3 regions of the Bradyrhizobium sp. UFLA06-24 genome follow, and region 3 is predicted to be linked to each of the others. Evidence: predicted binding sites of a transcription regulator. Region 3 holds the regulator's gene; each other region holds the start of a gene.
What was found. Region 3 encodes LexA, which represses DNA repair genes until DNA is damaged. Its sites were predicted from a motif close to TGTTCNNNNTGTGTTCNG; they were not measured.
Positions count from the first base shown of each region.

Region 1: the regulator LexA is predicted to act here: its motif matches at 8,067-8,084, upstream of uvrA (excinuclease ABC subunit UvrA).
Region 2: the regulator LexA is predicted to act here: its motif matches at 4,397-4,414, upstream of IF809_RS12105 (ATP-dependent Clp protease adaptor ClpS).

Region 1 covers NZ_JADFUE010000009.1:50,653-60,940, reverse strand. Annotated here, with positions in the region: gene IF809_RS10280 (hypothetical protein) at 1-18, shown strand, start outside; gene IF809_RS10275 (potassium transporter Kup) at 214-2,067, shown strand; gene gyrA (DNA gyrase subunit A) at 2,172-4,916, opposite strand; gene IF809_RS10265 (single-stranded DNA-binding protein) at 5,275-5,772, opposite strand; gene IF809_RS10260 (outer membrane protein) at 6,198-6,977, shown strand; gene IF809_RS10255 (outer membrane protein) at 7,215-7,898, shown strand; gene uvrA (excinuclease ABC subunit UvrA) at 8,179-10,288, shown strand, end outside.
Region 2 covers NZ_JADFUE010000011.1:76,964-87,251, forward strand. Annotated here, with positions in the region: gene IF809_RS12095 (rhodanese-like domain-containing protein) at 22-1,254, shown strand; gene serA (phosphoglycerate dehydrogenase) at 1,341-2,585, shown strand; gene IF809_RS12105 (ATP-dependent Clp protease adaptor ClpS) at 2,641-4,368, opposite strand; gene IF809_RS12110 (MarR family winged helix-turn-helix transcriptional regulator) at 4,525-4,986, shown strand; gene IF809_RS12115 (enoyl-CoA hydratase) at 4,999-5,772, shown strand; gene IF809_RS12120 (methyl-accepting chemotaxis protein) at 5,897-7,978, shown strand; gene IF809_RS12125 (dihydrodipicolinate synthase family protein) at 8,117-9,055, shown strand; gene IF809_RS12130 (DUF1045 domain-containing protein) at 9,164-9,862, opposite strand; gene IF809_RS12135 (alpha-D-ribose 1-methylphosphonate 5-triphosphate diphosphatase) at 9,881-10,288, opposite strand, start outside.
Region 3 covers NZ_JADFUE010000031.1:14,942-25,229, reverse strand. Annotated here, with positions in the region: gene IF809_RS23435 (alpha-hydroxy acid oxidase) at 1-653, shown strand, start outside; gene IF809_RS23430 (HAD family hydrolase) at 658-1,284, shown strand; gene IF809_RS23425 (hypothetical protein) at 1,449-1,646, shown strand; gene IF809_RS23420 (hypothetical protein) at 1,879-2,064, shown strand; gene IF809_RS23415 (molybdopterin molybdotransferase MoeA) at 2,222-3,433, shown strand; gene lexA (transcriptional repressor LexA) at 3,610-4,311, shown strand; gene IF809_RS23405 (hypothetical protein) at 4,481-4,675, shown strand; gene IF809_RS23400 (hypothetical protein) at 4,885-5,319, shown strand; gene IF809_RS23395 (ComEC/Rec2 family competence protein) at 5,330-7,609, opposite strand; gene IF809_RS23390 (DUF2171 domain-containing protein) at 7,708-7,941, opposite strand; partial or broken gene IF809_RS23385 (nuclear transport factor 2 family protein) at 8,032-8,417, opposite strand; gene IF809_RS23380 (glutamine--tRNA ligase/YqeY domain fusion protein) at 8,427-10,106, opposite strand; gene gltX (glutamate--tRNA ligase) at 10,261-10,288, shown strand, end outside.

The DNA of each region.
Region 1 (10,288 bases), on a different contig from region 3:
GCCGACCGCACCCCGTAGGCGGCCTGTCAGCTTCGCGTCATGTAAAGCCGACTATAAACCCCATGGATATTTGCGACGGCTCGTCGCAGAGTGTGTCATTGCTCGCGCCCGTCGGAATGGACCGACGGGCGCGATCCCATTGAGGGGTTGCCTTTGTCCAGTACGCCCGCAGTCGCTTCCGGCCATCATCATCCCGATCCACTGCCGCTTGCCATGACGATGGGCGCCCTCGGGGTGGTCTACGGCGATATCGGCACCAGCCCGCTCTATGCCTTGAAGGAAGCCGCCAAGGCGGCCGCTCATGGCGGCACAGTAACGCCTGAGGCTGTCCTCGGTGTTGCTTCGCTGATCCTCTGGGCCTTGCTGCTGATCATCTCACTGAAATACGCGCTGCTGATCCTGCGCGCTGACAACCGCGGCGAAGGCGGCATCGTCGCGCTGCTGGCGCTCTTGCACGCTCGCCACGCCCAGCCGGGCACCTGGCGCGCGCATCTGCTTGTGGTCGGCCTCATCGGCGCCGCTCTCCTCTACGGCGACGGCGCGATCACGCCGGCGATATCGGTGCTATCGGCCATCGAGGGCCTCAAGGTCGACGCGCCATCGCTCTCGCCTGTGGTCGTGCCGATCACCATCGCCATCCTGGTCGGCCTGTTCATGATGCAGAAGCAGGGCACCGGCTTCATCGGCCGCATCTTCGGACCTGTGATGCTGGCCTGGTTCGTCGTGCTGGCTGCGCTCGGCATCCACGGCATCATCAAGGCCCCGGCGGTGCTCGCCGCGCTCAGCCCGCTCTATGCCTTCGACTTCCTGGTCCACCAGGATTTCCATGTCTCCTTTGCGATCCTCGGCGCCGCCTTCCTCGCGGTGACCGGTGGCGAGGCGATGTATGCCGACATGGGCCATTTCGGCCGCCTGCCGATCCGGCTCGCCTGGTTTGCGATCTGCCTGCCTGCACTGGTGCTGAATTATTTCGGCCAAGCCGCGTTGCTGATCACCGATCCCACGATGATCGAGAACCCGTTCTTCCAGCTCTGCCCCGACGCCCTGCACTATCTGCTGGTCGCGTTCTCGGCCGTGGCAACCGTGATCGCCTCACAGGCGATCATCTCCGGTGTGTTCTCGCTGACCCAGCAATCGATCCAGCTCGGCTTCCTGCAGCGCATGCAGATCCGTCATACCACCAGCGATGCGATCGGCCAGATCTACGTGCCCCTGGTGAACTGGTTGCTTGCCGCCGCAACGCTAGGGGCGGTCCTGAGCTTCGGCTCCTCGGACGCTCTCGCCGGCGCCTATGGCATCGCGGTGTCGCTGCTGATGGCGATCACCACGCTATTGGCCGCGCTGGTCGCGATCCAGTGGGGCTTTTCGCCCTGGCTGGTGGTGGCCGTGAACGGCTTCTTCTTCGTGATCGATCTGATCTTCTTCGCGGCGAACTCAATCAAGCTGTTCGAGGGCGGCTGGTTTCCGCTGCTGCTCGCCGGCCTCGTCGCCTTCCTGATGCTGACCTGGCGCGCCGGCGTGAAGCTGGTCGAGGCCGCGCGCGCAAAGCTGCGCCAGCCTGAGGAGGATCTGATCGAGACGGCCGTCAACAAGTGCCGCGCCAGACTGCCCGGGACCGCCGCGTTCCTGGCTTCCGCGCCACGCGGCGTGCCGCTCGCACTCACCCAGTTCGTCAAGCACAACCACGTGCTGCACGAGCGCGTGCTGCTGGTGACGGTGCTGATCGAGGAGGCCCCGCACATCGCGGACGAGGAGCGCGCCGAGGTGATCGAGATCATCCCCGGCATCACCCGCATCATCCTGCACTACGGTTTCATGCAGAACCCCACGATCTACGAGGGATTGGGGCTCGTCTGCCGCCAGGGCAAGCTGCCCGGCGTCGAGCTCTCCGACGTCACCTATTATGTCGGCCGCGAGACCATCATCCCACGCGAGGACATCCCGGGCATGTGGGTCTGGCGCGAAGGCCTGTTCGCCTTCCTGCAGCGCAACGCCGAACGCTCCGCCGCGTTCTTCGGCGTGCCGACCAAGCAGGTCGTGGAGTTCGGCACGGAGCTGGAGATTTAGCGCAAGTGCGTAGCCCGGATGGAGCGCAAGCGTAATCCGGTTTTTTTCCAAGCATCAGGGGTCCCGGATTTCGCTTCGCTCCATCCGGGCTACGGGGCAAGGAGTTAGTCCCCGTTTGTCTCCGCAGTCGCCCCATTCCCGCTCTCCGCCTCTTCCGTGATGTGCTCGACCGAGACGACGTGCTCGTCCTCGGCGGTGTCGAACACGATCACGCCCTGGGTCGAGCGGCCGGCAATGCGGATGCCCTCGACCGGGCAGCGGATCAGCTGGCCCTTGTCGGTGACCAGCATGATTTGATCGGCGTCCTCGACCGGGAAGGACGCAACCAGATTGCCGTTGCGGTTGTTGACGCTCATGGCGACGATGCCTTTGCCGCCGCGGCCCGTGGTGCGGTACTCGTAGGACGAGGTCCGCTTGCCATAGCCGTTGACGGAGACGGTCAGCACCACCTGCTCGGCCGCCGACATCTCCACATAGCGCTCCTGCGGGAGTTGGAAGCTGCCTGAGGTCTCCTCGGCCTCGGCATCTCCCTGCGCCTCTTCCGCCGCGGCTTCGCCGGCGACCGCGCGACGCATCTTCAGGTAAGCCGAACGCTCATCGGACGTGGTCTCGACATGGCGGAGGATCGCCAGCGAGATCACCTTGTCGCCCTCGCCGAGCGCGATGCCGCGCACGCCCATCGAGGTGCGCCCGGTGAACACGCGGACATCAGGAACCGGGAAGCGGATGCACTGCCCGCCGGCAGCGGTGAGCAGCACGTCGTCGCGCTCGGTACAGATCTGCACGTCGACGATCGCCTCACCCTCGTCGAGCTTCATGGCGATGATGCCGGAACGGCGGACGTCGACGAAGTCGGACAGCTTGTTACGGCGGACGTTACCGCCTGTAGTGGCGAACATCACGTCAAGCTGGGCCCAGGTCGATTCATCTTCGGGCAGCGGCATGATGGTGGTGATGCGCTCGCCCTGCTCCAGCGGAAGGATGTTGATCATCGCCTTGCCGCGCGCGTTCGGCGCGGCCATCGGCAGCCGCCAGACCTTTTCCTTGTAGACCTGGCCGCGCGAGGAGAAGAAAAGCACCGGCGTGTGCGTGGAGGCCACGAACAGGCGGCTGACGAAGTCCTCGTCGCGCGTCTGCATGCCGGAGCGTCCCTTGCCGCCGCGGCGTTGGGCGCGATAGGCCGACAGAGGCACGCGCTTGACATAACCGGCGTGCGAGACGGTGACGACCATGTCCTCGCGCTGGATCAGGTCCTCGTCCTCGACCTCGCCTTCCTGCTCCATGATCACGGTCTTGCGCGGCGTGGCGAACTCGGCCTTCACCTCGGCAAGCTCGGTCTTGATGATGTCGAGGATGCGGGCGCGCGAGCGCAGGATCGCCAGATAATCCTCGATCTCGCCGGCAAGCTTGGCCAGCTCCTCGCCGATCTCGTCGCGGCCGAGCGCGGTGAGGCGTGCCAGGCGCAGCTCGAGGATCGCCCTCGCCTGCTCGAGCGACAGACGGATGGTGCCGTCCTCGTTGATGCGATGGCGGGGATCGTCGATCAGCGTGATGATGTCCTCGACGTCGCGCGCCGGCCAGTCGCGCGTCATCAGGGTCTCGCGCGCGGCGGCCGGCGTCGGCGAGTGCCTGATGACCTTGATGATCTCGTCGATGTTGGCGACGGCAATCGCAAGGCCGACCTGCTCATGCGCGCGCTCGCGCGCCTTGCGCAGCTTGTACTTGGTGCGGCGGGTGACGACCTGCTCGCGGAAGCCGACGAAAATCGTCAGCATGTCCTTCAGGTTCATCGTCTGCGGACGACCCGAGTCGAGCGCGACGGCGTTGACGCCGAACGAGGTCTGCAGCGGCGTGAACTTGTAGAGCTGGTTGAGCACCACGTCGGGCACGGCATCGCGCTTGAGCTCGACGACGACGCGGTAGCCGTCACGATCGGATTCGTCGCGAAGGTCAGAGATGCCCTCGATCTTCTTTTCCTTGTAGAGCTCGGCGATGCGCTCGACCATCGTCGCCTTGTTCACCTGATACGGGATCTCGGTGATGACGATCGCCTCGCGCTCCTTGCGGATGGTCTCGAACGTCACCTTGCCGCGCATCACGATGGAGCCGCGGCCGAGATGATAGGCGCTGCGGATGCCCTGGCGGCCGAGGATGATGCCGCCGGTCGGGAAATCCGGGCCCGGGATGATGCCGTTGAGCTCGTCGATGGTCAACGAGGGATTGTCGATCAGCGCGACGCAGGCGTCGATCACCTCGCCGAGATTGTGCGGCGGGATGTTGGTAGCCATGCCGACCGCGATGCCGCCGGCACCGTTGACCAGCAGGTTTGGGAACCGCGCGGGCAGAACCACCGGCTCGCGCTCGGAGCCGTCGTAGTTGTCCTGGAAATCGACCGTGTCGTCGTCGATGTCCTCGAGCAGCTTCAGCGCGATCTTGGTCAGGCGGGACTCGGTATAGCGCATCGCCGCGGGTGGATCGCCGTCGACCGAGCCGAAATTGCCCTGACCGTCGATCAGGGGCGCGCGCATCGAGAAGTCCTGCGCCATGCGCACCAAGGCGTCGTAGATCGCCTGGTCGCCATGGGGATGGTACTTACCCATGACCTCACCGACGGCACCGGCGGACTTCTTGTGCTTCTTGTCCGGCGTGTCGCCGCGATTGTTCATCGCGTACAGGATGCGCCGATGGACCGGCTTCAACCCGTCGCGCGCATCGGGCAGCGCACGCGACACGATCACGCTCATGGCGTAATCGAGATAGGACTTTTTCATCTCCTCGTAGATCGAGACGGGGCGAATGTCCGAGGGTTGCGCCGGCTGGTCGCCGGGCTTGTTGTCATCGTCAGCCAAGGGGGAATCCGGTGAAATTTTATTTGGGAATCATATAGCGCATCGAGGTCCTGATAACCACCCTTGGACGTGTCCGGGAAGCGCTTTTTCCGACTGTTTTTCCAACAACTTAAGGTGCCGAGAGCAGCGCCTTCGGCCCTGCCGGAACGACCATCCAAAATCGGCCCGCATCCCCGATGATCGGGCACGCGGATGCCGTCCGTCGGCCACGTTCCGACAGCTCGCAAAGGCGAGTTCACCTCAAACGTGAAGTGGGCCGGGAATTTCCGAGCCCAGCCTGCCAATTAGCAAGATTTGCTGATCCGAGATGGAAGCCGCCGCTCTGGCGGCCGGCCCGCTCTCCGCAGTGGAACAGTCCTCAGAACGGGATGTCGTCGTCCATGTCGTTGTTGCGGCCTCCGCCGCCGGCGGCAACGGCACGGCGCGGCGCGCTGCTGACGGGACCGGACGAGCCGAAATCGCCGCCCGGCTCATCACCGAAGCTACCGCCTCCTCCGCCACCGCCGCGGCCGTCGAGCATCGTCAGGGTCGAGTTGAAGCCTTGGAGCACAACCTCGGTGGAGTACTTTTCCACGCCGCTCTGGTCGGTCCATTTGCGGGTCTGCAGCGCGCCCTCGATGTAAACCTTCGCGCCCTTCTTAAGATACTGCTCGGCGACCTTGCAGAGCCCTTCGTTGAAGATCACGACGCGGTGCCATTCGGTCTTCTCCTTGCGCTCGCCGCTGTTCTTGTCGCGCCAGGTTTCGGAGGTGGCGATGCTCAGATTCGCAATCGGCCGCCCGTCCTGGGTCCGGCGGATTTCCGGATCCTTGCCGAGATTTCCAACCAGAATGACCTTGTTGACGCTTCCCGCCATCGCCGCTCTCCACTCCGAATGCCACTGAATTTCGAAAGGCGCGCCCGCGCTGCCGCCTGTTGGGCCGACCCTATACGCTTACGGGCGCCGATCGGCCCGCCACGCCCTCGGTTATCCCCACATATAGCATTGACCCAAGGTCTGTTCCAGATTTGTTCTAGTCAAAGAATACGAGGCGCAAAAGCGCGGATGAGGAGCCTGGCGCCGCTATGCACGCCGGCATGAATTGGAACTCGGCCAGGCGGGAAAGCACTTAACATTCATCAACTTACGCCCGATTCGATTGCCCGATGAGTGTTGCATTCCAGAGACGGACTCAGCCTGTCCGTTGGACTACGGTGGCTTCGGAATTGGTTCATATGGGCGTCGCGCCTGAATTGACCGCTTCGGGGACTGCTGAAGCGGACGTCACTGGGGAGACTGCAATGAAGAAAATTCTATTCGGTACTATTGGTATTGTTGCGTTGGGCGTGTCTGCACCCGCCAGTGCAGCGGATCTGGCGGCCCGTCCCTACACCAAGGCGCCGCCGATGGTCGCGACCATCTACGACTGGAGCGGCTTCTACATCGGCATTAACGGTGGCGGCGGATCGGCCCACAAATGCTGGGACTTCGTGACGCCCGTCACGGGCACTCTCGTTGGCGAGGGCTGCCACAACGCCACCGGCGGCACGATCGGTGGTCAGATTGGCTACCGCTGGCAATCCGCCAACTGGGTGTTCGGCCTCGAGGGTCAGGGCAACTGGGCTGATTTCAGCGGTGACAACATCAGCCTTGCCTTCCCGGGCACGGCACTCGTCACCGGCGATCGCAATCGTTCGCGCATCGACTCTTTTGGCCTGATCACCGGTCAGGTCGGTTACGCCTGGAACAGCGTGCTGCTTTACGTCAAGGGTGGCGCCGCTGTCGTCGGCGACAAGTACGACGTGTTCGCAGCTCCCGGCACGCCCGGCGCTGGTACCCTGCTGGCGTCAGCCCGCGAGACTCGTTGGGGCGGCGCCGTCGGTGCAGGTCTCGAATTCGGCTTTGCGCCGAACTGGTCGGTTGGTGTCGAGTATGACCACATGTTCCTTGGTCATCGCACGATCGGCTTGACCACGCCGGCCGGAGCCGCCTTCGGCAGCGACCGCATTGGCCAGGATGTCGATATGGGCCTCGTCCGCCTCAACTATCGCTGGGGCGGCCCGGTCATCGCGAAATACTGATATCCCGCTGATATCATTGGAAGATCAAAGGCCGGCCCTGTGCCGGCCTTTTTGCTGCGGGTTCCAGGATGAAACTAAAGGTCAGCAAACGTTACGTTTTGCGTCCGTTGTGGCTTTTGGGAGACACAACTTGCGGCTTTGGTGGTGTAAGCACGACGTCAGTTGGACCACAGCGTCCGATACTGCTTCCGACGCACGGAAGTCCAAAATAGAAACTGGGACTGGGATTTGTTCAATATGAAGAAGATTCTCTTGGCTTCGGCCGCTCTGATCGCTCTGACCGGCGCCGCTTCGGCTGCCGACCTGGCGGCTCGCCCCTACACGAAGGCCCCGGTGGCCATGGCTTCGGTCTACAACTGGACCGGCTTCTACCTCGGTCTCGTCGGTGGCGGCGCCTGGGAAGATTCGGGCTCGCCCCGCATGCAGGGCGGCTTCGTCGGCGGCACCGCTGGCTACAACTGGCAGACCGGCAACGTCGTGTTCGGCGTCGAGGCCGATGGCGCCTGGGCTGACGTCAGCGCGACGGCGACCGGCGCCACCGTCGTCCCCGGCTTCGGTGTCGTGACTGCGACCGCCACCTCGAAGACCGACGCGATGGGCACCGTGCGCGGCCGTATCGGCTACGCCGTCAACAACGTGCTGTTCTATGGCACCGGTGGCTACGCCTGGATCGACAACAAGATCACCCTCTCGGCCCTCGGCGTGAGCGCCTCCGACAGCAAGTTCCACTCGGGCTGGACCGTCGGCGCCGGCGTCGAAGCCTTCATCGCTCCGCAGTGGTCGATCAAGGGCGAGTACCTCTATCGCAGCCTCGGCGGCGAGACCTACTTCGGCGCTCTGCCCACCGGCACCCTCAACCTGCACACCGTGCAGGTCGGCGTGAACTATCACTTCAACGGCCCGGTCGTCGCCAAGTACTGAGTTCGGTACTGATCGTCGCGACCGACGTTACATCGTCACGAAAGGCCGGCCTCGCGCCGGCCTTTTTCCTTGGGCGACGCTCGCGCAGTTCCGCGCCCCTGCTGCCAAGTGCCGCCAGCACAACAACAATCCGTTGACGATTCGCAAGTCCCACTGGAAATCCGCCTCCGTTCTTCCTACGTTCGCCACAACCCCATCGGCGCCGATCCCGGTTCCGGGCGAAGCGCGCCTCCCCATTGGCGCGATCGCGTAGCCTTGGGATTCCTCGAGGGCAACGCGGATGGATGAAGTGATCAAGGCGAAGCGCCAACAACAGAATGCGGGCTCCAGCCTGCGCGCAATTACGATCCGCGGCGCCCGCGAGCACAACCTCAAGAACATCGACGTCGAGATTCCCCGCGACAAGCTCGTGGTCTTCACCGGGCTCTCAGGCTCCGGCAAATCCTCGCTCGCTTTCGACACCATCTACGCCGAGGGCCAGCGGCGCTATGTCGAATCGCTGTCGGCCTATGCCCGCCAGTTCCTGGAGATGATGCAGAAGCCCGACGTCGACCAGATCGACGGCCTGTCGCCGGCGATCTCGATCGAGCAGAAGACGACGTCGAAGAATCCGCGCTCGACCGTCGGTACCGTCACCGAGATCTACGACTACATGCGCCTGTTGTGGGCACGCGTCGGCGTGCCCTATTCGCCGGCCACCGGGCTGCCGATCGAGAGCCAGACCGTCTCGCAGATGGTCGACCGCGTGCTGGCACTGCCCGAGGGCACCCGCCTCTATCTGCTGGCGCCTGTCGTGCGCGGCCGCAAGGGGGAGTATCGCAAGGAGCTCGCCGAATGGCTCAAGAAGGGCTTTCAGCGCGTCAAGATCGACGGCACCTTCTACGAGCTCGCGGAAGCCCCGACGCTGGACAAGAAGTTTCCGCATGACATCGACGTCGTGGTCGACCGCATCGTGGTGCGCGCCGACATCGGCCAGCGCCTTGCCGAGAGCTTTGAGACCGCGCTGAAGCTCGCCGAAGGCCTCGCCGTCGTCGAGTTCGCCGACGCGTCCGCGGCGGCAGCGCCAGCCGAAGAGAAAAAGAAGACCGCAAAGATCCACGACAAGAGCGGCCCCGAGCGCATCCTGTTCTCGGAAAAATTCGCCTGCCCGGTCTCCGGCTTCACCATCCCCGAGATCGAGCCGCGTCTGTTCTCGTTCAACAACCCCTATGGCGCCTGCCCCGCCTGCGGCGGCCTCGGCGTCGAGCAGCACGTCGACGAAGACCTCGTCATCCCCGACAAGGAGCTCGCCATCGGCAAGGGCGCGATCGCGCCCTGGGCCAAGTCGTCGTCGCCCTACTACACGCAGACGCTGACGGCGCTCGGCAAGCACTACAAGTTCACGCTGACCACGAAGTGGAAGGATCTGCCGAAGAAGACGCAAAACGCGATCCTGTTTGGCTCCGGCGAGGACGAGATCAAATTCTCCTACGAGGACGGCGTTCGCTCCTACGACACCAAGAAGCCGTTCGAAGGCGTCATCACCAACATCAACCGCCGCTATCGCGAGACCGAGAGCGAGTGGGCGCGCGAGGAGCTGGCGAAGTATTTCCACGACGTGCCCTGCGGCGGCTGCAACGGTTTCCGGCTCAAGCCGGAGGCGCTCTGCGTCAAGGTCGGGGCTAAGCACATCGGCGAAATCTCCGAGCTGTCGGTGAAGGCCGCCGGGGCCTGGTTCGAGACCGTGCCTGATACACTGAACACACAGCAGAACGAGATCGCGGGGCGCATTCTCAAGGAGATCCGCGAGCGCCTCACGTTCCTGCTCGATGTCGGCCTCAACTATCTCACCCTCTCCCGCTCCTCCGGCACGCTGTCCGGCGGCGAGAGCCAGCGCATCCGCCTGGCGTCGCAGATCGGCTCTGGCCTTACCGGCGTGCTCTACGTGCTGGACGAGCCCTCCATCGGCCTGCATCAGCGGGACAACGCGCGCCTGCTCGACACCCTCAAGCGACTGCGCGACCTCGGCAACACCGTGGTCGTGGTCGAGCATGACGAAGACGCGATCCGGCTTGCCGACTACGTGCTCGACATCGGCCCCGGCGCCGGCATGCATGGCGGCAACATCGTGGCCGAAGGCACGCCCGCCGAGATCATGCGCAACCCGAAATCGCTGACCGGCAAATACCTCACCGGCGAGCTCGAGGTCGAGGTGCCGGAGCGGCGCCCGCCGAACCACCGCCGCACCATCAAGGTGGTGAACGCGCGCGGCAATAACCTCAAGAACGTGACGGCGGAAATTCCGCTCGGCCTGTTTACCGCCGTCACCGGCGTCTCGGGCGGCGGCAAGTCGACGCTGCTGATCGACACGCTCTACAAGGCCATCGCCCGCAAGCTGAACAATGCCAGCG
Region 2 (10,288 bases), on a different contig from region 3:
GACTTTCAGGCGCGTTTTCCCATGGCTATTCCCAGCGTAACTCCGGCCGATATCCGCCGCGCGTTGCTCCTGCGCGAGGAAATCGCGCTGCTCGATCTCAGGCATGAGGCGGCCTTCGCCACCGGCCATCCGCTGTTTGCGGCCAATATGGCCGTGGACCGGATCGCGATCGAAGCCGAGGTCCGGCTGCCGCGCAAGGATGTGCCGGTCGTGCTCTATGATGACGGCGAGGGACTGGTCGGAGCAGGCGCCGAACGCCTCGCAAGCCTTTCCTACACGAATGTCCGCGCGCTCGATGGCGGGCTGAGCGCCTGGCGCGGGGCGGGCTATGAGGTGTTCGAGGACGTCAACTCCTACTCGAAGGCGTTCGGCGAACTGGTCGAGGCGCGCCGGCATACACCCTCGCTCAGTGCCGACGAGGTGGCCAAACTGATCGCGGACAAGGCCAACATCGCCATCCTCGACGTTCGCCGCTTCGATGAATATGCGACCATGAACATTCCGGGCTCGGTCAGCGTGCCCGGAGCTGAACTGGTGCTGCGGGCCGGCCAGGCCGCGCCCGATCCCGACACCACGATCATCGTCAATTGTGCCGGCCGCACCCGCTCGATCATCGGCACCCAGTCGCTCATCAACGCAGGCGTGCCCAACAAGGTGCGGGCCTTGCGCAACGGCACGATCGGCTGGACGCTGGCGCGGCACACGCTGAGCCATGGTGCCGACCGGCGCGGCGCGATCGGGTCGTTCGAAGGCGGTCCGGCCAATGCCCGCGATGTCGCCTATCGCGCCGGCGTCCGCCATGTCGGCGCAAACGAGATGTCGGCGCTGGTCGCTGCGACCGATCGCACGCTCTATCGCTTCGACGTGCGCGATGCCGAGGAATATGCCGCCGGACATCTCCCCGGCTTCCGCCACTATCCCGGCGGTCAGCTCGTGCAGGAGACCGATATGGCTGCGCCGGTCCGCGGGGCGCGCATCCTCCTGACCGACGACAAGGGCGTGCGCGCCGACATGACGGCCTCCTGGCTCGCGCAGATGGGCTGGGAAGTCTATGTGCTCGAAGGTGGCTATGACCGCACGCTCGAGGTCGGCCCGCCGCTGGTGTTGCCGAAGCCCGACCCCGCGCATCGCTACCACCGTCCCTACGAGGGAACCGGCATCGCAGAGGGCGCGATGCAAGCCTATCTCGACTGGGAATACGGCCTGGTCGACCAGCTCCGCCGGGACGGCACGCATGGGTTCTACGTGATCTGAGCGCGGCGGCGTCGTTTCTTGCCTATTGTGCTGTGCGGCGTCCGCGGTCTAAGAGCTGCGGCAAAGCCGCCAGTCATGGAGATTCTATGTCAGCCCCAGGCCAAAACCCTGAGCGGAGCGCGAAGGCGCTGCTGCTTGAAGGTGTCAACGACAGCGCCGTGGATCTGTTCAAGGGCGCAGGCTTCACCAATGTCGAGCGCCTGACCAAGGCGCTGGACGGCGAGGCGCTGCGCCAGGCGCTCAAGGGCGTCTCGCTGCTCGGCATCCGTTCGCGCACCCAGATCACCGACGAGGTGCTCGGGGCCGCCGACGGGCTGCTCGCGGTCGGTTGCTTCAGCGTCGGCACCAACCAGGTCGATCTCCTGGCGGCGCGCAAGCGCGGCATTCCCGTGTTCAACGCGCCGTTCTCCAACACCCGCAGCGTTGCCGAGCTCGTGATCGGCGAGATCGTGATGCTGCTGCGGCAGATCTTCCCGCGGTCGGTGTCGGCCCATGAGGGCGGCTGGGACAAGTCCGCGGCCGGCAGCCGCGAGGTGCGCGGCCGCACCCTCGGCATCATCGGCTATGGCAATATCGGTTCGCAGCTCTCGACGCTGGCCGAAGCCATGGGCATGCGGGTGATCTATTACGACCGCACCGACAAGCTCCGCCACGGCAACACCGAGCCGGTCGAGAAGCTGGAAGAGCTGCTGGCGCAGAGCGACGTCGTCAGTCTGCACGTGCCCGAGACGCCGGAGACATCAGGCATGATCGGCGAGAAGGAGCTGCGCGCGATGAAGCCGGGCGCGTTCCTGATCAACAACAGCCGGGGTACCGTCGTCGACCTCGACGCGCTTGCGGGCGCCTTGCGCGACGGTCATCTCGCCGGCGCCGCCGTCGATGTGTTTCCGGTCGAGCCGTCGTCGAATTCGGAACGCTTCAAGAGCCCGATGCAGGGTCTCCGCAATGTCATCCTCACCCCGCATATCGGCGGCTCGACGGAAGAGGCGCAGGAGCGGATCGGGGGCGAGGTGGCGCGCAAGCTGGTCGACTATTTCATCACGGGCTCGACCATGGGCGCGGTGAATTTCCCCGAGGTGCAGCTGCATTTGCGCCCCTCCGGCGCGCGCTTCAGCCATGTCCATCGCAACGTGCCCGGCATGCTGCGCCGGCTCAACGAGGTCTTCCTCCAGCGCGACATCAACATCGCCGCCCAATATCTAGAGACCGCGGGCGACCTCGGTTACGTCGTGCTCGACGCCGATCTCGGCGGCCAGGATTCAGGCGCGCTGCTGGCGCAGATCCGCGCCCTGGAAGGAACGATCGGCGCCCGGCTGGTGTTCGAGCACTAGCGCTGCGTTGACGGCCGGCAGCAGGCCGTATTGAATGCGCGCGATGGCGACGGATTCACCCCGCCGCCATGGCCTGTGCGCCGCCGAGCAATTGCGCATTCAGCCTCCCGCCGGAGAACAGCATGTCGTCGAGCGCCTCGTCGATATCGGCTGAAATCACCGAATGGCCGCCGTCGCGCGCGAGGCTCGCCTGCGCCAGTCGTCGCATCAATTCCTTGATGAACGCGCAGCTCGTGCCCTCGCTGCGGCAGGCCGCCTCGGCGATGACCGCATCCTCAAGCGGCAGTCCCTTGCCGTAGAGCCGGACCAGCTTGGCACGGCCGGCCTCGTCCGGGAGCGGCACTTCGATCGCCTGATCGATACGGCCCGGGCGGCCGGCGAGGGCGCCTTCGAGGTCCTCCGGCCTGTTGGTGGTGAGGACGAACAGGATGTCGGCGTCCTCCTTCAGCCCGTCCATCTCGTTGAGCAGCTTGTTCAGCATGGATTCCTCGCAAGGTCCCATGTCGTCGCGATCGCGGGCGATGAGGTCGACATCCTCGATCACGACCATCGACGGCTGGAGCAATCGCGCCAGGCTCATATAGGCGCCGAGCAGGGCGATCTGCTCGGCCGTGATGATCAGCGTCGTATGCCCGGGCAAATGTGTCGCGAGATAGCGGATGGTGTGGGTCTTGCCGGTCCCCGGCGGGCCGTACAGCAGGATGCCCTTGCGGGTCGACTGGCCAAGCCGACGCAATTGATCGCGGCTGCCGACGAAGGTCAGCACGTTGCGATCGAGCAGCCGCAAGGTCCGCTCCGGCAGGATCACCTCGTCACGCGCGACCGGCGCTAATCGATGCACGGTGATGCCGCGCGAGTTGCCGCGATAGTCGGAATCGGCGTCGAGCGAGAGGATCTTGCCGCGATAGCTGCGCGCGGCTTGCACGGCCTGTTCCAGCTCGCCAAAACATTGCTGGACGAGAACCGCGCCTGCGGTGCCCACGGGCACCATGATCTCAAGACGAATACCCGGCTCGCGGCTGAATTCGCGATGTGCGCTGAGCAGAACCGCAAAGTGCAGGTCGTCCTGCTTGCATAGCCACAGGCCGTTATCGAGGCATTTGACCGGGCTCTTCTCGCCGACATCGATGTCGGAATATTGCAGCGGCGCAATCGCGAGCGCATTGCGGCCTTCCCGGAGGAGCCGCGACATCGACAGCGTTTCGTAGCGCTGTTCCTCGTTCAGCCCGAACAGCCTGATGGCCTTGCCGAACAGCCTGTCGATGGCCGTCTGGAGGTCGACCCGCATATGTCCGGGAAACTGGCGGATCGTGGTCACCAGCTTGCTGCGCGCGATCCCGGTAAAGTGCCAGTCCAGTACATCGCAAGCGTGTTCGAATTCCTCTTCCGGCTCTGCCGGCATGCTCACGGTGTCTGCTGCCTGAATGCAGTCGTTGCACAGCCAGACCGTGCGGTTGCCGACGCGAATGTCCGTCTGTCCCTGCGGCTTGCCGCAGAGCTCGCAGGGAGTCTTGATCTCTTCAAGCGTGATCTTCAGCGGATGTTGCCCGAGCCAGACATATTGCTTGGCCGATTTGAACAATGCCTCCGCGACCGATTGTGGGTAGGGACCGCAGGCGACTTTCTCTTCGCGCTCGATCAATGTCACCAGCGCGGCGGCCTCGCGCTCCGTCTTGCCGAACACCTGGCGGAGCAGAGCGATGACGAAGTCATCCGGCGTATCGTCATCATTGTAAATTACGAGCTGAGCCGGCTCACGCTCGCCGCGCGCATCATCCATCATAACAACTCCGCTACAACTTTCACTAGAATGGAACGAATAGGGAACACAAAAGGGAGCAGCCGTCAAGCACGACGTTGCCGGGAGGTCGCAGACGTGCTGTGCAGCATGACTGCTGTCTTTTTGACAATCCAATTCGCCTCGGGCAGTTTATTTCGCATGCGAAATAAACTGCCCGAGGCGAGGCATCACCGGCTGATTTATCTGCTGAACGTCGCGCAACGCCGTTTGCAGCGCTGGATGGCGGCGCAGCCTTCGAGCGAAGTGACGCCGGCGCAGGCGGGGCTGCTGTTCATCCTCGGCAAGCAGGATGGTGTCCTCATGGGCGAGGCGGGCGCAGCGCTTGATATGGGGCCGGCCGGCATCTCGGGTCTGGTCGATCGCAGCGCTGCGGCAAAACTGGTCGAACGGCGAGCCGATCGCGATGACGGCCGCGCCTGGCGGGTGTGGTTGACGCCGAAGGGCCGCAATGTGCTTTCGCAGGCGAAGAGCGATGCGGCCGCGATCAATGCCGCGCTGACGGAGGGGTTTACCAGCGCGGAGATCGACATCATCGCGCGCTGGCTGACGAGTATTCAAGAGAAGTTTCCAAGAGATACCGCAAGAGATACAGAGGAATAGCAGGAGAGACCCATGACCGAGCATGTGCGAGTTGAGAAGAACAACAACGGCATTCTCACGATCACTCTGGCGCGCCCAGACAAGAAGAACGCGCTGACGGACGCGATGTACGGCAAGCTCGCCGACACCATCGAATCCGCCGAGTCCGATCCGTCTGCGCGCGTGCTGCTGATCCGCGGCGAGGGCGACATGTTCACCGCCGGCAATGACGTCGGCGAGTTTGCAGCCGTCGCGTCAGGCAAGTCCGAAGGCAGCCGCAATGTCGGCCGTTTCATTCAGTCGCTGGCGCGCTGCAGCCGTCCGCTGGTCGCGGCCGTGCAGGGCCGCGCCGTCGGCGTCGGCACCACGATGCTCCTGCACTGCGATCTCGTCGTGCTCGCCGACAATACCCTGTTGTCGACGCCCTTCGTCAGTCTTGCGCTGGTGCCGGAGGCCGCCTCGAGCCTGCTGATGCCGGCGCGCATCGGCTATGCCCGCGCATACGAGATGTTCGCGCTGGGTGAGACTATCCCCGCCAAGGCTGCGCTCGAATGGGGCCTCGCCAACCGCGTGGTGCCGCTCGACAAGCTCGACGCCGAGGCGCTTGCGCTGGCCCAGCGCCTCGCGGGCCAGCCGGCCGGTGCACTCATCGCAACCAAGAAGCTGATGCGCAATGGCGAGGCGCTGGTCGCGCAGATGCTGGCCGAGGGCGAGCAGTTTGCGCAGCGTCTGCGCACCGCCGAGGCGCGCGAGGCATTCACTGCGTTCGCCGAGCGGCGTCCGCCCGACTTCACAAAGATTTCGTGAAGTCCGGGGCCTGCTTAACGGTTTGGTAAGGCCAGAATTCCGGCGCCTGACAACAACCTTAACGGAACATTGGCAGGTCGCGGTGCAAGGTGGCCAATCTTTGAACGTAGGCCCCTTGTGTCTTATGGCATTCTTTAAGAAATCGGTAAGCTCGCTTCTCCTGACCTTGATGGCCTTGCTGGCGGCCGGTGCGCTGGCCTCTACGGCGATCCAGATGGTCGGGGCGTTCGGTCGCTACAGCGACAGTCTCGAGACCGCGCGGCTCGCCGCTGCCGACAAGGCAATTTTCCACGGCGTCCTGTCCTTGCGCAACAATCGCGGCGACGCCCAGAGTGCGCTGCTCGGCGACGATGACGCTCGGCCAAAGCTGGCCGAGGCCGAGAAAGCTGAGCAGGGCGGCTTTGATGGCGTCAGCGCCGCGATGGCCAGCGTCAACTTCGCGCGGCGCGACGAGCTTGCCGGCACGCTGAAGCAGCGCTGGGGTGAGGCCGCGCCGCAATTCCAGTTGTTCTACGACGAAGCCAAGCGTCCGCGTGCCGAGCGTAAGATCGAGCGGACCAATTCCTGGTACGACGCCGTCACCAAGGTCATCGAAACGGCGAACCTCGCCTCCACCGCGGTGTCGAACCGCGCCTGGATGGACGATCCCTTCATTGCCCGCATGATCCAGGTCCGCCGTCTGGCCTGGCAGGTGCGCGACCGCTATGGAATCCATTGTTCGGCATTGCGCTCGAACGTCAACAGCAGCAAGCCGCTCGACGACAATCAGAAGCGCACGCTGGCGCAATGGGACGGCACCATCAATTCCGGCTGGTCGGGCATGGACGAGCTTTTGGCCTCGCCCGACGTAGCCGCGGAGCTGATCACCGCTGCCAAGGAGGCGCGCGCCAAGACCGACGGCGCTCTCAAGCAGATCGGGGAGATCACCAGGAACTTTGACGGCAGCGGCAAGCCAGCCATGGCCGCTTCGGAATGGAATACGCTGTGCCAGTCGCCGTTCGCGTCTATCGTGGCCGTCGCGAACAAGGCGTTGGACCAGTCGATCGCGCGGGCGGAAACGGTGCAGGCGAAGGCGCTGACCAATCTCGTGGTCCAGTCGCTCGCCTTCCTGCTGGCGCTCGCCGTGACCTTGGCCGGTGTCTACGTCGTGCGCAATCGTCTCATGCGCCCGGTGCGGGCCATTCTCGATGCGATCGCCCGTATCAGCGCTCGCGATTATGCAACGGCGGTTCCGCAACCCCGATATCCCGACGAGTTCGGCACCATGGCTGCCGCGCTCGAAAGCCTGCGCGAGAGCGCGGCCACCGCGGAACGCCTCGGCCAGGAGCGCGAATCGCAACAGGCGTTGCAACTCGCTCGTTCGGGTACGGTTGATGCCGCCTGTCGCAGCTTTGACGATACGGTGCAGGCGGTCATCGAGAGCGTCGCCGCGTCCGCGAAGGAGCTCGATGCCACCGCGACCGATGTGCGCTCGCTGGTGGCGGAATCGAGCAGCCAGACCTCTGCAGTCTCGTCCGCCGCCGAGCAGGCCACCAATAATCTCGAGACCATCGCGGCCGCGACCGAGGAGCTCTCGGCCTCGGTCGGCGAGATCTCCGCGCAAGTGCAGTCGAGCGCGCGCGAGGCCCGCGAGGCCGTGGCGCAGGCCGAGCAGACCAATGCGACGGTCGAGATCCTCGACCAGACCGCAAGTCGCATCAGCGAGGTCGTGAAGATGATCCACGCCATCGCCGGCCAGACCAATCTGCTCGCGCTGAACGCCACCATCGAGGCTGCCCGCGCCGGCGAGGCCGGCCGCGGTTTCGCCGTGGTCGCCGGCGAGGTCAAGAGCCTCGCGTCGCAGACGGCGACGGCGACCGAAGAGATCTCGCGCCAGGTCGAGGAGATCCAGGGCGCGACCGGTCAGGCGGTTGCCGCCATCCGTTCGATCGGCAGTGCGATCAACGGCATCGATGAGAAGATGACCGCGATCGCGGCCGCCGTCGAACAACAGCGCGCAGCCACCACGGAAATCTCCCGCAATTTCCAGCAGGCCGCCCAAGGCACCCGTGAGGTCACCAACACCATCGGCAGTGTCGCCAGGCTCAACCAGGAAACTGGCAATGCCGGGACGGTGCTGTTCCAGTCCGTGACCAAGATGTCGGCGGACGCCGATCGCCTCCGGGTCGCGGTCGAGGGTTTCCTTGGCGCGGTGAAGACCGCTTAGGTTCCAGCCCCTGTTCGACGGCGCGCGGATCGGCATTGCCGCGCGCGCGTTCACCCTGTAGATGGTAGCGGTACCATAATCTGACGCGCCTCGCTGGCGCATCAGCACAAGCGACAGGACTCCAGGGAGATATCTTCGATGCCGGTCACCCCCCACAAGGCCCAGCGCCCCTATCGCGGCGTGTTCCCCGTCGCCCCCACCATCTTCGATGAGCGGGGTGAACTCGACCTCGAGGGCCAGCGCCGCTGCATCGATTTCATGATCGATGCCGGCTCGCACGGCATCTGCATCCTCGCCAATTTCTCCGAGCAGTTTGTGCTGACCGATGACGAGCGCGAGACCGTGATCCATGCAGTGCTGGAGCACGTCGCCGGCCGCGTGCCCGTGATCGTGACCACCACCCATTTCAGCTCGGCCGTGTGCGCCGCGCGCAGCAAGCAGGCCGAGGCGGCGGGCGCCGCGATGGTTATGGTCATGCCGCCCTATCACGGCGCGACGTTCCGGGTGCCTGAAAAAGGCATCGTCGAATTCTTCAAAGTGCTCTCGGGCGCGATCAACATTCCCATCATGATCCAGGACGCGCCGGTCGCGGGGACGCCGCTCTCCGTCGAGCTGCTGGCGCGGCTCGCGCGCGACTTCGCCAACATCCGCTATTTCAAGGTCGAGGTGCCCTTTGCCGCGGCGAAGCTGCGCAGCTTGATCGAGACCGGCGGCAGCGCGATCGAAGGTCCCTGGGACGGCGAGGAAGCGATCACGCTGATGGCCGATCTCGACGCCGGCGCCACTGGCGCAATGACCGGCGGCGGCTATCCCGACGGTATCAGGCAGATCATCGATCCCTATTTCGCCGGCGATCGCGAAAAGGCGAAGGCCGCCTATGAGCGCTGGCTGCCGCTGATCAATTACGAGAACCGCCAATGCGGCCTGATCGCCTGCAAGGCGATGATGCAGGCCGGCGGCGTGATCAAGTCCGACACAGTCCGCCATCCGCTGCAGCCGCTGCATCCGGCGACGCGCGCGGGCTTGCTGGAGCTGGCCAAGGAGCGCGACGCGCTGGCGCTGCGCTGGGGGAAGTAGAGTCTCTCCTCCGTCATTGCGAGGAGCTCTTGCGACGAAGTCCAGAGTATTTCCGCGGATACAGTCTGGATTGCTTCCCTGCGCTCGCAACGACCGAGTTTGTTGAGGCTATCGCGCCAGCTTCCACTCACCAATGATGCGAAAGCGTGCTTTCGCCTCATCCTGTTTGAACAGCGTGATGCGATCGATCTCGAGCGTATCGAGCTTCAGCGCCGCGAACCGTCTGCGCAGCATCTCCAGGATGGGCCCGTGCCGCTCGGCATCGAGCCTTCCCGTCAGCGTCATGTGGAAGCGGAATTCTTCCATCACGTAAGGGTAGCCCCAGCGATCGAGATATTCGCGCTGGCGCTGGCTCAGCTTTTCGGGCTTGCGCCGCGCGCGATCTTCCGCCGTGAGCGCTGGGCGAAAGCAATCGAAATCGCGGACGCAATCGGCGGCCAATTGCTGGAGAGCGTCGACAGGTTCGGCGGGGATGACGGCGATGAAGCCGCTGATGGCATCGACGATCGGCCGGATCAGCGGAATCGGCCGCACCTTGCCGGCGAATGTCGCGCACGCAGTCACGAGCTCGGCCTCGGTCCTGCCTGATGCCAGGGCCATCGGTGCCTTCAACGTGCCGTGAAATCCGTATTTGCGGGGATCGGCGGTGACGTCGCGCCAGTCCGGCGCGACGCGGAGCGCCTCATCCGGAAACGAGACCTCGTTTCCGGTGTAAGCCTCATAGCCCAGCAGCTCGGCGCCGAAGCGGGACAGCGCGTTGTCAGCGCCGGCGGCAAAGTAGATCGCATAGCGGGGAAAACCTGTCATCGTCGCAGCATAGCCAAATTATGCCGCAACGACAGTCTCGCGCGGCATTGTTGCCGTGCCGAGCAGCCGCGTTGCATCAGTCAGATGCACGAGCTTTCCGGCCGATATCACCGCAACCAATCGCGGTCGCAGCGGTACGCTGTCGTCGACGAGCAGGATGTCGGCGCGATGCCCTGCGGCGATCGTGCCGCGATCGGTCAAGCCGGTGGCTTGCGCGGGCGCCGACGAGATCAGCTTCCAGGCCTCGCCCAGCGGCAGCACGCCGTCCGCGGCGAGGCGGAACGCGGCGAGCAGCGGAGCGGGGTAATAGTAGTCCGAGGCCAGCACGGAGCAGAGCCCCTTGGCGATCATATCCGATGCCTTGGTCCAGCCGGTGTGGCTGCCGCCCCGCACGACGTTCGGCGCGCCGTAGACGATGTCGTCGCC
Region 3 (10,288 bases):
TCAGCCGCGCCGAGAAGGCCAATTATGCGGCCTTCTGCCTGACCGTCGACACCGCCCATTACAGCCGACGCGAGCGCGACATTGCCAAGCGCTATGTACGCGAGAGCCGCCTGCGCGCCACCGGCGGCGATTTCCAGAAGGGACTGGAATGGCGGACCGTGAAGATGATCAAGGACAAGTTCAGGATTCCGCTGATACTCAAGGGTATCGCCACGGCCGAGGACGCGCAGATCGCGGTCGATCACGGCGTCGAGTGGATCTACGTCTCCAACCACGGCGGACGCCAGCTCGATCACGGCCGCGGCGCCATGCATGTGCTGCCCGAGATCGTCGATGCCGTGAAGGGTCGCGCCCGGATCATGGTCGACGGCGGCATCTGCCGCGGCACCGACATCGTCAAGGCGATCGCCGCCGGCGCCGACCTCGTCGGCATCGGCCGGCTGCAATGCTGGGCGCTGGCCGCCGCCGGCGAAACTGGTGTGGCGCGCATGCTGGAACTACTGGAGGACGAGGTGCTGCGCTGCCTCGGTCTGCTGGGCGCCACCTCGTTCGCCGAGGTCAACAAATCCTGCCTGCACCCGGCCACAGCAACCAACGCGCCGAGCGTGTTCAGCGCGTTCCCGCTGTTCGACCACGAGCCTTACCGGTACTGACGCAATGACTTCGCTTTCTCCCGGCAGCGCGGATGCGCTTCTGTTCGACCTCGGGCGCGTGGTGCTCGACATCGATTTCTCCAAGGCGATCGCCTGCTGGGCACAACACGCGGGGTGCAAGCCCGAAGCCATCGTCGCGCGCTATGTGCGCGACAGCGAGGCCTATCGGCTGCACGAGGTCGGCAAGCTCAGCGACGAGGACTATTTCGCCTCGTTGCGCGCCTCGCTCGGCATCGGCATTTCGGATGCGCAATTCCTCGAGGGATGGAATGCGATCTTCGCCGGCGAGATGCCCGAGATCGCGGAGCTGCTGCCGCGCGCGGCGAAACGGATGCCGCTCTATGCGTTCTCGAACACCAATCGGCCCCATGTGGACCATTTCTCGAAGGAATATGCCGACCTGCTTGGCCATTTCCGCGAGATGTATCTGTCCTCCAGCATCGGCCTGCGCAAGCCGGACGCCGAAGCCTTCGACCATGTCGTCGCCGCAATGGGCATACCGGCAAACCGGATCGTGTTCTTCGATGACCTTGCCGAGAACATCGAAGGCGCGCGGGCCCGCGGATTGCAGGCCGTGCACGTGACGTCGCCCCTCGACGTCGGGCATGCACTGAAGGAGCTGGGGATCTGATCTGGCGGCTCCGATCTTTCAGGGCGGCGGCTGCAGGAACTATTTCGCCCAAAGATGTGGAACCAACTCACTTTGTGCATTTTTATACAGAGTTCCGGGAACGAATGCCTGCTTCCGGGACTCATGAGTCCGTTGGGAATTCTACATCGGACGGACGTATCGACGTGTTGGGCAAAACCTATCTCACCAGGCAGGCCTCCCTGCTGATGAAATTCGCCAGAACCACCTCGGATTCTGAGCTTTCCGCCAAGCTGATCAGCAAGGCTGCCGATCTGAAGGCCCAGGCCGATCCGATGCCCGACAGGGATCAAGGGCTCCAAGCACCGGACGTGACGTCGAACGTGGATCCGACGAGGTCGTGATCCGCACGGGCGTGACGGCCAAAGGCATGCGGCTCCGCGGCAACAACGCCTGATTGCCGCCTTTCTCTGCTTGTTCCCGCTCTGAAACTGCGCTCCTATGCTGCATTGCAACTCGTGGAGGTTGAAATGCGCGCCGGCGTGCTTTCGAAGGACGCCGTATTGGACCTCGTGGGGGCGATCTACGACGCTGCGGTCGAACAGGGGCGCTGGTCGAGCGTGATGGAGCGCATCGATGAGCCGTAGGCGGTCGCGTACTGTTTGGCATCTACGCCCCGGCAACGGTCTTTCGAGCCTGCTGTCGCCGCGCATCGATCCCGCCCGCGTGCACGATCTGCTTGGCTGGGCGCCGCGCAATCCTTTGTTGCCGCTCAGCGTCGGCAGGACGCCGGGCGCGCAGTCATCTGTCGAAGATTTTTGACAAGACCGGCGTCAGCCGGCAGGCCGAGCTGGTGCGGCTGTTGATGCAGAAGTAGCTCACGTCAGCGCCCGCTTACCATTTTGCCTCGCGGCGCGCTCTCGGCTAGAACGCTTGCCGCAACGTGATCATTGCCTCGCCCAAGCAGGAGCTTTCACCCGTGGCCCTCATGCCGGTTTCCGACGCGCTCGCCGCGGTGCTTGGCGGCGCGGAGCCGCTGCCGGAAGAAATGATTGCCCTCGATGAGGCCTTCCATCGCGTGCTTGCGCGCGATGTCGCGGCGCGGCGCACGCAACCGCCGCAAGCGATGTCAGCGATGGATGGCTATGCCGTCCGCGCGGCAGACGCGGCAAGGGTGGACGCGCAGCTCACCGTCATTGGAGAGGTCGCGGCCGGACGGCCCTTCGCGGGAGCTGTCGGCGCTGGTGAAGCGGTACGAATCTTCACCGGCGGCGTCGTTCCCGATGGCGCGGACGCCGTCGTCATCCAGGAGGACACGGTCACAGACGGCAAGCGCGTCACGATCAAAGAGGCTGCGACTCGCGGCCGGCACATCCGCCCCGCAGGCATCGACTTTCACGAAGGCGACGTGCTGCTCCGTCAGGGGACCCGATTGACCGATCGCGGGCTCGCGCTCGCAGCCGGCATGAACCACCCGCAGCTTCCCGTTCGCCGCCGTCCGAAGGTCGCGATCCTCGCCACCGGCGACGAGCTGGTGATGCCGGGCACCACCCCCGGTCATGGCCAGATCGTCTATTCCAACGGCTATGCCCTGCACGCGCTCGCCCGCAGCGAGGGCGCCGACACAATCGACCTTGGCGTCGCCGCCGATACGCTCGAAGCCACCACCGCGGGCATCCGCCGCGCGCGCCAGTCCGGCGCCGACATCCTGATCACGACCGGCGGCGCCTCGGTCGGCGACCACGATCTGGTGCAGCAGGCGCTCCAGGACGAAGGCACCTCGATGGCGTTCTGGAAGATCGCGATGCGGCCGGGAAAGCCGATGATGCACGGGCGGCTCGGGGCCATGCGCGTGATCGGCCTGCCTGGCAATCCCGTGTCATCCTACGTGTGCGGTTTCCTGTTCATGGTGCCGCTGATTCGCGCGCTCTCAGGCCATTCGCTGGTTCATCACTGCCGTGAACGCGCGGTGCTCGGGCGCGATGTCCGCGCCAACGACCAGCGCGAGGATTACCTCCGCGCGCGTCTCGAAGTACGCGACGATGGCACGCTCATCGCCGTTCCCGTCGATCATCAAGACTCCTCGCTGCTTGCGAATCTCGCTGCGGCACAGGCACTTCTCGTGCGCCCGCCGTTCGCGCCCAAGGCCGAAGCGGGAGCGCCTTGCGAGGTGCTGCGACTGCCTGTTTGAACACAGAGTTCGCAACCGTTCCGCGAACTTTGTCGCGTTCACGGTAAATTAAGCAGTTGCGGAACATGTATCGAACATATAGTGTCCGTTCATGATTTGTTTCGAGCATGTAACGGCTTGTCGCTGACTTCAGCGTCTCGGAATCGAACGACATCGTCAGGGGGATTTTGGTCGAGATGTTAACGCGCAAACAATACGAGCTCCTGCGGTTCATCAGCGAGCGGCTGAAGGAAAGCGGCGTGCCGCCCTCCTTCGACGAGATGAAGGACGCGCTCGATCTGCGTTCGAAGTCGGGCATCCACCGCCTGATCACCGCGCTCGAGGAGCGTGGCTTCATCCGCCGCCTGCCGAACCGCGCCCGCGCGATCGAAGTGATCAAGCTGCCCGAGCTCCAGGCCGCCGCCGGCAACCGCCGCGGCTTCACCCCGAGCGTGATCGAGGGCAATCTCGGCAAGGTGCGCACGACATCGAGCCCGCCCGCCGACGAGGGCGAGCGCCCCGTCGCAGTGCCGGTGATGGGCCGCATCGCGGCTGGTACGCCGATCGAGGCGCTGCAGACCCGCAGCCACACCATCAGCGTCCCGCCGGACATGCTCGGCGCAGGCGAGCACTACGCACTCGAAGTGCGCGGCGATTCGATGGTCGATGCCGGCATTCTCGACGGCGACATGGCGCTGATCCAACGCAACGAGAGTTGCGACACCGGCGATATCGTGGTCGCGCTGATCGACGACGAGGAAGCCACCCTGAAGCGCTTCCGCCGCCGCGGCGCCTCCATTGCGCTCGAGCCGGCGAATGCCGCCTATGAAGTCCGGATCCTCCCGCCCAACCGGGTGAAGATCCAGGGCAAGTTGATCGGGCTGTACCGGAAGTACTAAGCGCTCTCGCGCGAGCAAACGATGGAGCGGACGATTGTCCGCTCCGGCTGTATAGTCTTTCTGGTTTTGCACAGATTATCCGGCCATCTCTCCAGCGCTAAATCCTCGGCAGGCTGCAACGAAGCGAAGCCTTCATTGCTTCAAAGGCCTTGAGACCGAGGAGACCACCATGCGCAAGATCATCCTGAGCACCGTCACGACCGCGCTGATCGCCGCGTCAGCGCCGAATGCCTTCGCCGCGCAACCGCAGCATCACCTCCGCAAGGCGCAGCAAGCGACAAGCCAGCAATCCCGCAACGCCCTCAACTCCGTCCAGCAGTCGGCCTGGCCATATTCGGGCTGGTCGGCACCGGCCGGACATTGATGCTGCGGATATTGATGCAGAAGGTCCGCCGAATGCACCGGAGCAGGCTTTGTTCCTAGGCGTTCGGGAAAGATATTGTGATTATCGCCAGCGGACCCAAGCCGCAGATTTGCCTACAACCAAGCAGAGCCTCGCAGACTTACACTCTGATAGAGGCCTGTGCCTCCAGGACAGAGGCGCGGGTTGCTATCCTGATAGAGGAGCACCCGATGTGTGACTATAGCCTGCATGCCGTCGCAACGCGTCCCGCAGAAGTCGGCGAGACGATCGTCACGACAACATTCCGCGGCACCTCGACACGCGGCTTCGCCTCCGAAGCCGACATGTCCGTCGCGGTCTGCCTGCTGCCGGGAACGGAGCTCGCCTTCGCCGATAACGTCCGCTACGACAACAGGTGGATCTGGACGCGCACCGTCAACTCGCGCGTCGGCAAGTTCGGCAAGATCGATCCGCACGTTCCCGATCGTCATCACGACGCGATCGAATTCCCCGATGGCAAATATGTCTTGGTGACCCAGCTCGTCGAAGGCCAGCGCGCCACCGTTCTGCAACTGCCCGTGACCCAGCCGCTCGGCGAGCGCGAGCACAAGCCGCAGATCATCGCCGACAGTCGTCCGACACCGCCGCGTCTGCCGATCGGCTGAAAGACCGGTTTTAGTCCTCGGCCTGGAAGTCGGCCTCCGACGGAGTTGCGTCCCGAGCGCGTGGCGCCGCCGACCGTGGCATGAGGGTCAGTTCGAAATCTCCTTCGCCGGCTGCCGCCGGCGACCAGGGGCGGTTTGCGCCCCTCGCCCTTACCGACTGGACCGCGAAACCGTCGCCGCGCTGCGTCAGCGCCAACGCGCCTTGTCGCGCAAGACGCGGCCGATCGACCACCATCGCGGCGCAATCCGGCGGTGCCGGCCTTGATGTCACCACCAGCGCGGCCCGAGTGCAATCATCGGCCAGCGCATCGCTGTGCAGCGCCAGCGCGATCATGCGACCATCGGCGAGTGGCGCCACGCAACCGGACTCGTCGCACGACACCCCGTCACCGAGCGCGGCACTGCCGGCATCGCGCGGGTCAGCGTCGGCCGCGAGCCACTCCTTGAGCAGAAAAGCGTCCTTGTTCGTCCTGATCAGATGCAGCTGCCCGTCCCTGCCCCGCACCGCGACGTTCTGGCCGTTACCGGCAACGAGAATGTCGGGCTGCCGAACCGACAGGGCCCAGATCGTTGCCGCCACGAGCACGAGCGCACCCGACCAGCGCAGCGGCGTGCGCAGCAGGCCCATCAGGACGAGGCCGAGGCTCGCAGCAACCAGCGGCGCAGTACCGAAGGCGGCGACATGGCCGACCGCGCCTGGCAATGCCGCCACCCAGCGCGTGACCACAATCATCCAGTCGATGCCAATCCCCATCAGCCACCAGAACACACCGTCCAGTCCGAATGGTGCTGCGAGCAATCCCAACAGCCCGGCCGGCATCACCAGCGCGGAGACCACCGGCATCGCAGCGAGATTGGCGAGCACGCCGTAGGGCGTGACGCGATGAAAGTGAAAGGCGGCGTAAGGCGTAGTGGCGAGCCCCGCGATCATCGAGGCCATGAACAACATCGCGATCTCGCGGCCGCCCCACAGCGCGATCCGCGCAGTCGTCGAATGATCGGGAGATGCAAACAGGTTCGGCATGCCGATCTGCACCAGCGCCACCAAGCCGAGCGTCGCGGCGAACGACATCTGGAAGCTCGGATGCACCAGCGCTTCCGGTGCGGCCGCGAGCACGATCAGCGCAGCCACCGCCAGCGTGCGGAACGTGATGGCGCGGCGATCCACCATCACCGCGATCAGCACCACCGCGGTCATGAAGAACGATCTCTGGGTTGCGACCTCCGCGCCCGAGAGCAGCAGATAGAATGCGGACGCGGCCAGCGCGGCTGCGGCCGACCATTTCTTGATGGGAAAACCGGCCGCAAGGCCCGGGATCAGCGCCAGCAGCGCACGAACGGTGAAGAACACGACACCGGCGACGACGGCCATGTGGTAACCGGAAATCGAGAGGACGTGGCCCAGCCCGGAGATGAACATCGCGTCGTTGACGGGCGTGGTGATCGCATCGCGGCGACCGGTCAGGAGCGCGGTCGCGATCGCCCTGTTGTCGCCATCGAGCGTGGCACGAATGCGTGCGTCGATCGCATCGCGCAGGCCCTGCATGAAAGCGGAATAACGCAAGCCCCAGCCGCCGACATCGGCAGGGGCGGACACCGTGATTGCGCCCATCGCAAAGCCGGACGCGCCGATGCCCTGGAAGAACATGTCGCGCGAAAAGTCGTAGCTGCCGGGCCGCAGCGGCGCGAGCGGCGGCATCAGCCGCGCCTTCAACTGCACGAAGCTGCCGACATCGGGCGCCGTCCCCTTGCGCACGGAGAGGCGGACGCGATCGAGCGTAACGTCGCTGCGCTGGGCCTCCATCGCGGTGACGCGCAGCACGAAGAGGTCGGTGCGTTCGCGGATGTCGCGGGTCTCGACGAAGCCCGACAGCGACACCGAATAGAGCGGCTTTGCGAGCACGGTGTGGGCGATGCGTGCTGTCTTCCAGGTCGCCAGGGCAAAGCCGGCCGCGACGGCTGCGATCAGAATCGTGGGTGCAAACAGCCGGCTCCGCCGCAACAGGATCGCACCAAGCGTCAGCGCCAGAGCCGTGGTCGCGGCGACCCACAGCACCGGTTCGTGATCGGCGGCAAAGTAGAGCGCGATACCGCAGCCGAAAGCGATGGGCACCCACGGGAACAGCCGCCCGGCGCCGGCTTCCGCCTTAGCCCATTCCCGCAGCGTCCCGACGATTGCGGGCCAGGCGCCAAAGCCCGCCGGCACGAAGCCGCCGGCCGATGCGATCCGGCCTGCCGGCCAGGTCCCGGCCAGACCCTGAGAGCGTACGGACCGGCCCTGCTCCGCCATTCCCCGGCAACCCCTGCGATATTAGATGGGCGCAGAGACTACCGGAACGTGCAGGCCGCCGAATAGCGGTACGGATCAGGAACGAAGGCGCTGGGTTTCTACTTTTCCTCTTCCATCGTCACGGCCACCTCGGCGTTGGCCGACAACCGAACCTTGTTGCCCTCGACCCCAGCGACGAGGCCCTTGTCGATGAAATGGTGATGCCCCTTGTGGCTGCCCTCGCCGCTGTCCTTCCTGGTCAGCTTGATGCGGTTGCCCTCGACGCGATCGACGGTGCCGACGTGAACGCCGTCGGCGCCGATGACGTCCATATGCTCTGCGATGTTCTGCATGGGTGGTGTCCTTGTTGGGATCCACGCCCAACGCAGCGGAGGCAGGTTCGTTCGCTCACGGGAATGACGATACCGTGTGCCGCCCCCGCGTCAGATCAGCGGTTCCTTCGCCGAGGCGTGGTGATTGACGATCTTCCAGTCGCCATCCTCGCGCATGATGACCCAGCTCATCTTGACGGCGAGACCGGAACGCTCGCCGGCGAAGCCGAACGTGATGTTGGCGCCCATGTTGATGAGGTCCGGCCCCGCCTGCGCCGCCTCCACCTCGGAGAACGCGCGCTCGGCTTGCGCCAGCGCGGCAGGCCGTTGAAATAGTCTGCGACGCCGTCCCTTCCCCGATAGAGTCTTGGATTGGAGCCGAAGAAGAATGCGTTCTTCGCATAAAGCGACGACAGTGCGGCCGCATCGAGCGTCGCGAAGCCGGCACACCATTTCGCGATGATCGCGGAAACGATGGCGTCAGCCTCACTGCTCATGCTCGCCTCTCAACCCTTGGCGACTTCCTTGGCGAACGTATCGCGCAAGCCGATGGTGCGCGAGAACACCGGTCTGGCGGGCGTCGAGTCCTTGTCGCGCACGAAGTAGCCCTGGCGCTCGAACTGCATCGGCTCGGTCGAATTGCTCTCGGCAACCGAGACCTCGACCCGCGCGTCGGAGAGGATCTCCAGCGAGCTCGGATTGAGGTCGGCCGTGAAATTCGAGGCGTCCGGGCTTGGATTGGCGAACAGCTGGTTGTAGACGCGGATCTCGGCGGGCACGGAGGTTGCTGCCGGCAGCCAATGCATGGTCGCCTTGACCTTGCGACCGTCAGGCGCGTTGCCGCCCTTGGTCGCGGGATCATAGGTGCAGCGCAGCTCCACCACCTCGCCCTTGTCGTTCTTGATCACGCCGGTGCATTTGACGAAATAGGCGTAGCGCAGCCGCACCTCGTTACCCGGCGACAGGCGGAAGAACTTCTTGGGCGGGTTCTCCATGAAGTCGTCCTGCTCGATATAGAGCTCGCGGCCGAAATTGATCTTGCGCGTGCCGGCGCTGGGATCGTCGGGATGGTTGATCGCCTCGAGCTCCTCGCTCTGCCCTTCCGGATAGTTCTCGATCACGACCTTGAGCGGCTTCAGGACCGCCATGCGGCGCTGCGCCGTGCGGTTCAGCTCCTCGCGGATGCAGAACTCCAGCATGCCGACATCGACGACGCTGTTCGCCTTGGCGACGCCGATGCGCTTGACGAATTCGCGCAAGGCCGCCGGCGGCACGCCGCGGCGGCGCATGCCCGCGATGGTCGGCATGCGCGGATCGTCCCAGCCCGCGACATGGCCGTCGCGAACGAGCTGGGTCAGCACGCGCTTGGACAGCAGCGTGTAAGTCAAATTGAGCCGCGCCATCTCGTACTGATGCGGCGTGGACGGCACCGGCAGCTTCTCGATGAACCAGTCGTAGAGCGGGCGGTGATCCTCGAACTCCAGCGTGCAGATCGAATGCGTGATGCCCTCGATCGCGTCCGACTGGCCGTGGGCGTAATCGTAGCTGGGATAGATGCTCCACTTGGTGCCGGTGCGCGGATGGTGCGCATGCAGGATGCGGTACAGCACGGGGTCCCGCAGATTGATGTTGCCCGCGGACATGTCGATCTTGGCCCGCAGCACGCGCGCGCCGTTCGGGAATTCGCCCGCCTTCATGCGCCGGAACAGGTCGAGATTCTCATCCACGCTGCGGTCGCGGAACGGCGAGTTCTTGCCGGGCTCGGTCAGCGTGCCGCGCGAGGTGCGGATCTCCTCCTGGGACTGGTCGTCGACGTAAGCCAGCCCGTCGCGGATCAGCTTCTCCGCCCATTCATACAAGCGATCGAAATAGTCCGAGGCGTAGAACAGGTTCTTGCCCCAATCGTAGCCGAGCCAGTGCACGTCGGCCTGGATGGAATCGATATATTCCTGCTCTTCCTTGACCGGGTTGGTGTCGTCGAAGCGCAGATGGCAGCGGCCGGGAAATTCCTGGGCGATGCCGAAATTGAGCGCGATCGACTTGGCATGGCCGATATGCAGGTAGCCGTTCGGCTCCGGCGGGAACCGGGTCACGATCTCCTTGTATTTGCCCTGATCGAGATCGGCCTGGATGATGTCACGAATGAAATCGCGCCCACCCTCACTCGCCACCGGTTCTGTGCTCATCCTAAAATCCTGTAGGGAAATCAGCGGTCCTTCTGCCAAATTCGCGTGGCCCCGCCAAGGGCTAAGCAAGGCCTCAAGCCGTCCGCCGCCGGGCTTTAGTTATGTCCCGTACCTGCTATACACCACCGCTTCCAATGCATAGGCCCTGCCAAGAATGACCGATTCCGTTGTCACGCGCTTTG